2 regions of the Saezia sanguinis genome follow, and region 1 is predicted to be linked to the other one. Evidence: predicted binding sites of a transcription regulator. Region 1 holds the regulator's gene; the other holds the start of a gene.
What was found. The regulator HrcA, encoded in region 1, represses chaperone genes, less so after heat shock. The targets are predictions, from matches to a motif close to TTAGCACTCNNNNNNNNNGAGTGCTAA.
Positions count from the first base shown of each region.

Region 1 (4,391 bases):
GCCGCGTGCGCGCAGTTCGGCCCGCAGCGCCAGCAGCACATAAAACATCACGCCCACACCGGCCATCGCCTTGCTGCTAAAGCTGCATTGCGGCGCATTGGGGTTGACGATGACATCGGCTTCAGGCAGTTTCACCTGCCCATCAACCAGCGCGGGCAGATGGTGGTCGGTAACCAGCACCTGCAAACCCAGTTGGCGCGCATGTGCCACGCCTTCCAGGCTGGCAATGCCGTTATCCACCGTAACCAGCAGCCCGGCACCGGTGGCTTTGACACGGTCTGCAATGGCCGCGGTCAGCCCGTAGCCGTCCACAACGCGGTCCGGCACCAGGTAGCTGAGCTGTTCACGCGCAAAACCCAGCATGGCCAGTCCGCGCAAAGCCACGCTGCAGGCGGTAGCACCGTCACAATCGTAGTCTGCCACAATGCACAGTTTGTGCTGCTGCTCCAGCGCGTCGGCCAGCAGCAAAGCCGCTTCATGCGTGCCTTCCAGCGTATCGGGTGGCAGCAGCCGTTTCAGGCTGGCATCCACCTCGTCGATGCTGCTGACGCCGCGTGCCGCATACAGGCGCGCCAGCAGCGGGTGTATGCCGGCCTGCTCAAGTTGCCACTGGGTACGGGGAGGGATGTCGCGCGGAATTAAATGCATGAACGCCATTGTAATCGGATGATGCGGCGGCGGCTTTTGCCCTGCAATGGTCCATATGCAAGGCGTTGAATCAGCGCGTTAAAGCGCTGCCAGAATCTGTACCGGCTCCGGTGGCTGGTGAAACCATTTCTGAATGCCGCCCCACAGGCTCTTTTGTCCCTGCCACTGCCAAAAACCGCAACTGCCCGATAAAGTCAGTTGCACCGTCTGACCGCTGCGGTAAGCCTCCAGCAGCGTGGCAATGGGGCCGGCATCCAGCGTTTGCCAGGTTTGCAGCCATGCCGGACCGTCGCCTTGCAGTGAGGGCAGGCGCAGGCGGTCATCCATGACCAGATCCTGCGGCAGGCTTGCCTGTGCAGGCAGTATGCCGCAGCCGGAAAGCCAGATGCTGTTGACATCCGGCTCTCCGTTGTCGCGCCGCTGCCGGTTCACCGCCAGGCGGTACAGCAGCATTTGTACCTCGTTTTGCAGGCGGCGCAGTTCTTTGGCTGGCTCAGAGTCATCGGGCAACCAGTCGTCCACGTCCTGCCCGATGGCGCGGTCAATGCTGGCAGTAGCCAGTTGTTGCAGCAGTTCATGTGTGGCATACCAGCGCAATGCCGTTCCCCACTGCAACTGCCAGCCCTGCGCGGACAACAGCGGTTGCACTGCATCAAACAAGGCATGCGATTCATCGTCGCTCAGGCGCAAATTCTCCGGCACCCCCATGCTGATCTGGTCCAGCCCCACTGTCCAATGCACAGGCGTAATCTCTGCCCAGCAGCGGCCGGTGACATCCAGCCCCTGGGCTGCCATGTGCAGGCTGGCGCCGGGAAAGCGGCCATCATCGCAGGAAAGCCCCATCACATTTGCCAGCACACGTTCGTGCGGCATGTTCAGGCTGTACGGATCGCTTTTGTCCAGCCCCCTGTCATTCAGGCGTGCGAGCAGTTGCTGCAAGTTGGGCAGCTTCAGATGTGCGGCCAGCGCATCGGTATTGGGCGTGACGGCGGCGCTGTGGGCATGAGTAATCAATAAATGCATCGCGCTATTGTGTGCCATGGCAGGCACTCTGCGCAAGTACGGCAGGCAATGCCGCCGGTCAGGCAGGGGGCTTGCATTCCCTATGCTTGGGGGCAAGGTGGCAGGCAGCCATATAAAGACCGCTTTTAAAAACACATGACCATATGCCCATAAGCTGCCATCAAGCCACCACCTGCATACAACCAGCGTTTATAACCGGACTTTACCGTGCAGGAGGCTTATATGCCACCTTACTGCCCTGTCAGCCTGTTCAGGGCGAAAATGACAATCCTGCGGGGCGCGCTATACTGGCAGACATATCAAGGACAAACAGACAACGGCAGCTATTGCCTTTAAAATGAACAGCTATGGATGAGCGGTCGAGACTACTTCTGAAAACCCTGGTTGAGCGTTACATTGCAGACGGTCAGCCGGTGGGGTCGCGCACGCTTTCCAAAGCCTCCGGACTGGAACTCTCGCCAGCGACCATCCGCAACGTGATGGCCGATCTGGAAGAAATGGGGCTGATCACCAGCCCGCATACCTCGGCCGGGCGCATACCCACACCGCGCGGTTACCGCATTTTTGTCGACACCATGCTCACCGCCCACACGGCCAATGAACGCCTGGTGGCCGAAGTGCAGCGCAATGCCGGTCTGCCCAGCGGGCAGCCCAAGCAGGTGTTATCTGGCGCGGCACATATGCTCTCGGAACTTTCGCACTTTGTCGGGGTGGTCATGGCGCCACGCCACAACACCGCGTTTCGCCACATTGAATTTCTGCGGCTGGCTGCCAGGCGAATTCTGGTCATCATCGTGGCAACCGATGGCGATGTGCAAAACCGCATTATCCATACCGCGAATGACTATAACCAGAGCGAACTGGCCGAAGCGGCCAACTACCTCAACAGCAACTTTACCGGACAGGCGCTGGACACGGTGCGCGGCCAACTGGCCGGTGAAATTGAAGTGCTGCGCGGCGAAATCGTTGAGCTGATGCGTTCAGCGGTAGAGGCCAGCACCGGCAGCGACAATCAGGCGGAAGAACAGGTCATGGTCTCCGGCGAGCGCAACCTGCTGCAGGTCAGCGACCTGGCCGGCGACCTGGAATCGCTGCGCAAACTGTTTGACCTGTTTGAACAGAAAACCCAGTGGCTGCAACTGCTGGACGTATCCGACAAGGCCGAAGGCGTGCGCATCTTCATCGGTGGCGAAAGCCATGTGGTACCGTTTGAAGAACTCTCGGTAGTCACCGCGCCCTATGAAGTCAACGGGCAGATTGTCGGTACGCTGGGCGTGATCGGCCCCACCCGCATGGCGTATGACCGCATGATACAGATTGTCGACATCACCTCGCGGCTGGTCAGCAATGCACTGAGCTACAAGCCCGACGGCCCCGACGCCTGAACATGGCCAAAAGCTGGGGCAAAATCAAAAAAGAACTGGAACAGCACTGGATGTGCGAAGCCACCCGTGGCCGTGTCAGCTACTTTCTCACGCGTTACCGCCAGGCGCACGACCAGCGCGGACGCGTTGCCGTTCTCATTGATGGCAAAGAAGCGCTGCATAGCTCAGACCTGGAAACCGAATGCGAGAACCCCGGCCTCTGGGGACGTGCAGAACAGCAGGGCATGAACCCGGTTATGCTGGCCGCTTACGAAAAAGGCCAGTTTCACACCAGCCTGTTTGAAGAAAGCTACCAGGTCTACACCAGCCAGAGCCTGCAAGACAATATCCAGTCAGCCGACCCGCTGGTGCGGCTGTTCACCCTGTTTGACCGGCGCATTGGCAGGCAGCAGATTAAAACACTCAAAGAAACGCTCATAGGCAATGCACCGTTTCTGCAAACATTCTATGCATTTCGCCTGCAATGCGAATTTCCTACAAACGTACCGGCCAGCCTGAAAAACCTGCCTGCTGAACAGCTTCAAAAAACAATGCATATTCCGGCACAGCCGGAATAAAAAAACACCCGATACGGCAAACGTTATGTGAACGCCTGCTATTTTCAACTGGCTGCGTTACAGTATATAATCACACCTTTTGAGGCGATTGCCTTATCACAGAAAAAATATCGGGCCTATAGCTCAGTTGGTTAGAGCAGCGGACTCATAATCCGTTGGTCCCTGGTTCAAGTCCAGGTGGGCCCACCAAAAAATATAATAAAATCAAAACTATAAATCAGCAGTCGTATCAGACTGCTTTTTTATTTGCGGAAATTTTTCCGCAATTATTTTACTGGCTTCACCTTGGCACCAACTGTGCCCCTGACATAATGATCAGTCATGGCCTCGGTTGTGTGCCCCCGTAACTTCTGAGCGCTGCGAATGCCCTGCATATCATCAACCTGTGTCGTGGCCTTAGCCCGCATGTCACGCAGTTGAAAATCCTTTTTGTCCACCTTAGCGGCAGCTCTGGTGGTGCAGCATCAGGAGCGACCGCAGTGGCTCTTGGCGGCAGCGGTGGGCCCGGGAAGAATTATTGTCGCTGAATATATTTTGTCCTAATCGTGGCGTTATAATTTTGACCCATGATCTATAAACCTGAAATTGACGGACTGCGTGCCATTGCTGTTTTGCTGGTACTTTTGTGCCATGTGGGGCTGGCTTTCCCAGGCGGCTACATTGGCGTGGATGTCTTCTTTGTTATTTCGGGTTTTTTAATCACCAGCATTCTGGTATCTGATTACGAAAACAGGCGGTTTAATCTGGTCAGGTTTTATGCCAAGCGATTTATCCGCCT
Region 1 is NZ_CAWUGC010000015.1:4,412-8,802, reverse strand. It holds gene recJ (single-stranded-DNA-specific exonuclease RecJ) at 1-648, opposite strand, end outside; gene AACY98_RS09575 (hypothetical protein) at 727-1,689, opposite strand; gene hrcA (heat-inducible transcriptional repressor HrcA) at 2,019-3,056, shown strand; gene AACY98_RS09565 (SF0329 family protein) at 3,059-3,613, shown strand; tRNA gene AACY98_RS09560 (tRNA-Ile) at 3,726-3,802, shown strand; gene AACY98_RS09555 (acyltransferase family protein) at 4,180-4,391, shown strand, end outside.

Region 2 (4,391 bases), on a different contig from region 1:
AGCAGCGCCACCACCCAGGCATAGCCGGTAATCAGCAGGCCAGTATGCGCCACATCCATCGAAAAACTCGGCGCAATAGAGGTCAGCAGCCCGACCGGCACAAACTCGGTGGTATTGAAAATAAACGCGGCAAACGCCAGGCTGATAACAGGAAGCCAGGACTTAAGCGCAGGCAATTGAGATGAGGTTGTCATAAAACACGAATCTATATTACATCGGTATACACCCGGCATTCTCCGCCCCGCACGCAGCGCGACAGCACAACGCAGGTGACAGGAAATCAGGAGGTCAGGAAAAACGAGCGCAAGGCATTAATGGGTTTTGCCTTGGTTCCTGGGCTAGATCCTGGGTATGCAAAGCTGTAGATTCTGAATATCCATAAATAGACTTTTGTTAGGCTGTTTTCAGCCAAGATGGGCCCGTGTAATCTTATCGGCCCGTGTAGCAGGTTTATCAGACGGCACTGTATTGTCGCTCTGTTTTGCGCCGGTTACACCACCCAATGAAAAAACCCCGAACACCGGTTCGAGGTTTTTTCTCAGCATTTCAACAGGTGCTGCCTGAACAGCCGCACCTGAAGGGTATACCGGGGGCTGATTACATCATGCCGCCCATGCCACCCATACCGCCCATGCCACCCATGTCAGGTGCGCCGGCAGCGCCTTCTTCCTTGGGCTGTTCAGCAATCAGGCAATCGGTGGTCAGGATCAGGCCAGCCACAGAAGCAGCGTTCTGCAAAGCAGAGCGGCTCACTTTGGCCGGGTCCAACACACCCATTTCAACCAGGTCACCGTATTCGCCATTGGCGGCATTGTAACCATAGTTCTTTTTGCCTTCGAGCACTTTATTGATCACAACGCTGGGCTCATCGCCTGCATTGAACACAATCTGGCGCAGCGGCTCTTCCAGAGCGCGCATCACGATCTTGATGCCGGCATCCTGGTCAGCATTGTCACCCTTGAGATCTTTAATGGCAGAGCGGGCACGCAGGAACACCACGCCACCACCAGCCACAACGCCTTCTTCCACAGCAGCGCGGGTTGCGTGCAGTGCATCTTCGACGCGGGCTTTCTTCTCTTTCATTTCAACTTCGGTCGCAGCACCCACACGGATCACGGCTACACCACCAGCCAGTTTGGCAACGCGTTCTTGCAGTTTTTCGCGGTCGTAGTCGGAGGTTGCTTCTTCGATCTGTGTGCGGATCTGTTTCACACGGGCTTCAATCGCATCAGCCTGGCCAGCACCGTCGATGATGGTGGTGTTTTCCTTGCCGATTTCAACGCGCTTGGCCTGGCCCAGTTCAGCCAGAGTCACTTTTTCCAGTGTCAGGCCAACTTCTTCAGCAATCACCTGACCGCCGGTCAGAATGGCGATGTCTTCCAGCATGGCTTTACGGCGGTCCCCAAAACCAGGGGCTTTCACAGCCACGGTCTTCAGAATGCCACGGATGCTGTTCACCACCAGGGTTGCCAGCGCTTCGCCATCCACGTCTTCTGCAATGATCAGCAGCGGACGGCTGGATTTAGCTACCTGCTCCAGAATCGGCAGCAGATCACGGATGTTGGAAACCTTCTTGTCATGCAGCAAAATGTAAGGATTGTCCAGAATGGCAACCTGTTTTTCTGCATTGTTGATGAAGTAAGGTGACAGGTAGCCGCGGTCAAACTGCATACCCTCAACCACTTCCAGTTCGTTTTCCAGGCTCTTGCCGTCTTCAACGGTAATCACGCCTTCTTTGCCCACTTTGTCCATTGCATCCGCAATGATCTTGCCGACGGTTTCATCAGCGTTGGCAGAAATGGAACCCACCTGGGCAATTTCCTTGCTGGTGGTTACTTTTTTAGCGGTCTTTTTCACTTCTTCCACAATGGCGTTTACAGCCTTGTCGATACCGCGTTTGATATCGGTGGGGTTGAAGCCAGCAGCCACATATTTGAAGCCTTCACGCACGATGGCCTGTGCCAGCACGGTAGCGGTAGTTGTACCGTCACCAGCGATGTCATTGGTCTTGGAAGCCACTTCCTTCACCAGCTGGGCACCCATGTTTTCCAGCTTGTCTTTCAGTTCAACTTCTTTTGCCACAGACACACCGTCTTTGGTCACGGTCGGGGCGCCGAAGGAGCGTTCCAGCACCACGTTACGGCCTTTGGGGCCCAGCGTCACTTTAACGGCATTTGCCAAAATGTTGACGCCGTTAACAATCTTCGAGCGGGCGTCATCGCCAAATACGACTTGTTTTCCAGCCATGTAAATCTCCTAAAATTCAGTACAAATAATCAATTACTTTTCAACAACTGCAAACAGATCGTCTTCTTTCATGACGAGCAGTTCCTGGCCGTCAACCTTCACGGTCTGGCCGCTGTATTTGCCAAACAGCACGCGGTCGCCGACCTTGACATCCATAGCCACCAGCTTGCCATCTTCACCGCGGCGCCCCGGGCCTACAGCCAGCACTTCACCCTGATCGGGTTTCTCGGTAGCAGCATCAGGAATCACAATGCCAGAAGCGGTTTTGGTTTCGCTTTCAATGCGCTTGACAACAACACGGTCATGCAGCGGACGAAGTTTGAGGGTCATTTCAGCTCCTTAAAAAACTGATTGATAAAGCGGCAGGTTTGTCATATCAGACCATGTGCTGCCGCTTTGTAAAACTAAAAACCAGTGAGTGCATTGATGTATGCATAGGCATTATTAGCACTCACCCCTAACGAGTGCTAATAATAGAGACTTCACCACCAAATTTCAAGGGGGTTAAGGGAAATAGCATCAATAAAAATGGATATTTCATCACATGTAACGATTGAACTATGCAGCAACAGCTTCTGCGCCTGTCACACTCAATGCAAAAGCCCCGACACTGGCAGACACCTCCCCCAGCGGGCAAAGCAATGACAGCTCATCATGCGGGCTTTCATAAAACCGCAATGTCCCCGCCGCCTGATGAAATGCGCCGACCATACTTGACGCCACACTGGCCCTGACCAGTTGATGCGCACCGGAACCCGGCGTGCCAATGATGCTCGGCGCGCACACCAGCCCAAATGTCGGCAAAGCCAGAAAACCCAGCCGTTCTCCCGGCGCACCGGTCAGCGTCAGCGCCAGATCGGCCAGACGCCGGTCTTTGACTGCCAGGCTCGCACCCATTCTGCACCCGGCCTTGCGGTAAGCCGCAGCCGGGTGGTCAATGCCATAAGAACGCGTCATCCAGACCTGTCCCAGTTTTTTTGGCCAGCCTTGCAACAACCCCCTCATCATGGAAATATCCTGATCCACCCAGATCAACGGGCAATACAGCCTTTTGCTCCCGGCCTGGTCAATGGCTTCAATCAAAACAAAAAACTCCTTGTACTGGGCATATACAGGGTCAAGCAGTTCCCAGCCATCGGTGGTCGATTGCCAGTCGCAAAAATGCCCGTACGCTGTTCCTGTCGCATTGCCAAAACCGGCTGGCAGCAAAGTTTGCGCGGCTTTGGTATCAACAGCAAACCGCAACGAAATCACTTCGCCCGCATAATGCCATGGCGGCAGCGGCACCAGTGCAGAGCGCCCGGATGGTGTCAGTGGTGGTGTGAGGCCAGATAAATGCGGCATGGTCAATCTCCTGTAGAAAAATTAATGCCTTAATATATTCCTCATATAAAGAAAAATGATTTCTTTTTTACTTTAAAAAAACAATAATTAGAAAAAATCTTTTTCAATTAACTAAAAATCGGGAATAAATAACCATGTCACTGGAAAAAACGGATATTCGCATACTGCGCACACTGCAGATGGAAGGAAAACTGACCAACCAGGAACTGGCCACCCGCATCGGCATGTCAGCCTCGCCCTGCTGGCGGCATGTCAAGAAGCTGGAGGATGAACACATTATTACCGGCTACAAAGCCGTCATTGATCGCAAAGCCGTTGGGCTGGGCGTTTTGGTGTTTGTCCGCATTCAGATCGACACCCACTCACACGACGAAGCACTGCGCTTTGAAAACGCCGTGCACAGCCTGGACAATGTGATCGCCTGTTACGCCATTGCCGGCGAAGCTGATTTTTTGCTTCAGGTGGTTGCAACCGATATGGACAGCTACGCCGACTTTGCCATGACCGTGATACGCCGGCTGCCGGGCATCAAAGAAATGCACACCATGTTCGTATTGAAAGAGATCAAGCCCCTGAGTCCGCTGCCGATCCCGGCCTGAGCAGAGCTGCCAGGCGGCAAAACACCTGGCAGGCTGGCACTAGCGATAACGCTGCCACAGCAATTCAAAATGCTGCAAATACTGGCTGACCAGCACCGGGTTATCCGTCGTCAACACATTTTCCTCATTGTGCCGGCTGGCCGAAAGCGTCCAGTTGAAACTGCCATTCAAAAGAATTCTGCGGTCAAACACCGCAAACTT
Region 2 is NZ_CAWUGC010000020.1:126,007-130,397, forward strand. It holds gene AACY98_RS14925 (sugar transporter) at 1-194, opposite strand, end outside; gene groL (chaperonin GroEL) at 598-2,247, opposite strand; gene groES (co-chaperone GroES) at 2,281-2,577, opposite strand; gene AACY98_RS14940 (acetoacetate decarboxylase family protein) at 2,806-3,591, opposite strand; gene AACY98_RS14945 (Lrp/AsnC family transcriptional regulator) at 3,726-4,190, shown strand; gene AACY98_RS14950 (phospholipase D-like domain-containing protein) at 4,230-4,391, opposite strand, start outside.
Region 2: a site for HrcA is predicted at 2,692-2,718, ahead of groES (co-chaperone GroES). Genes of this name have one in related genera too.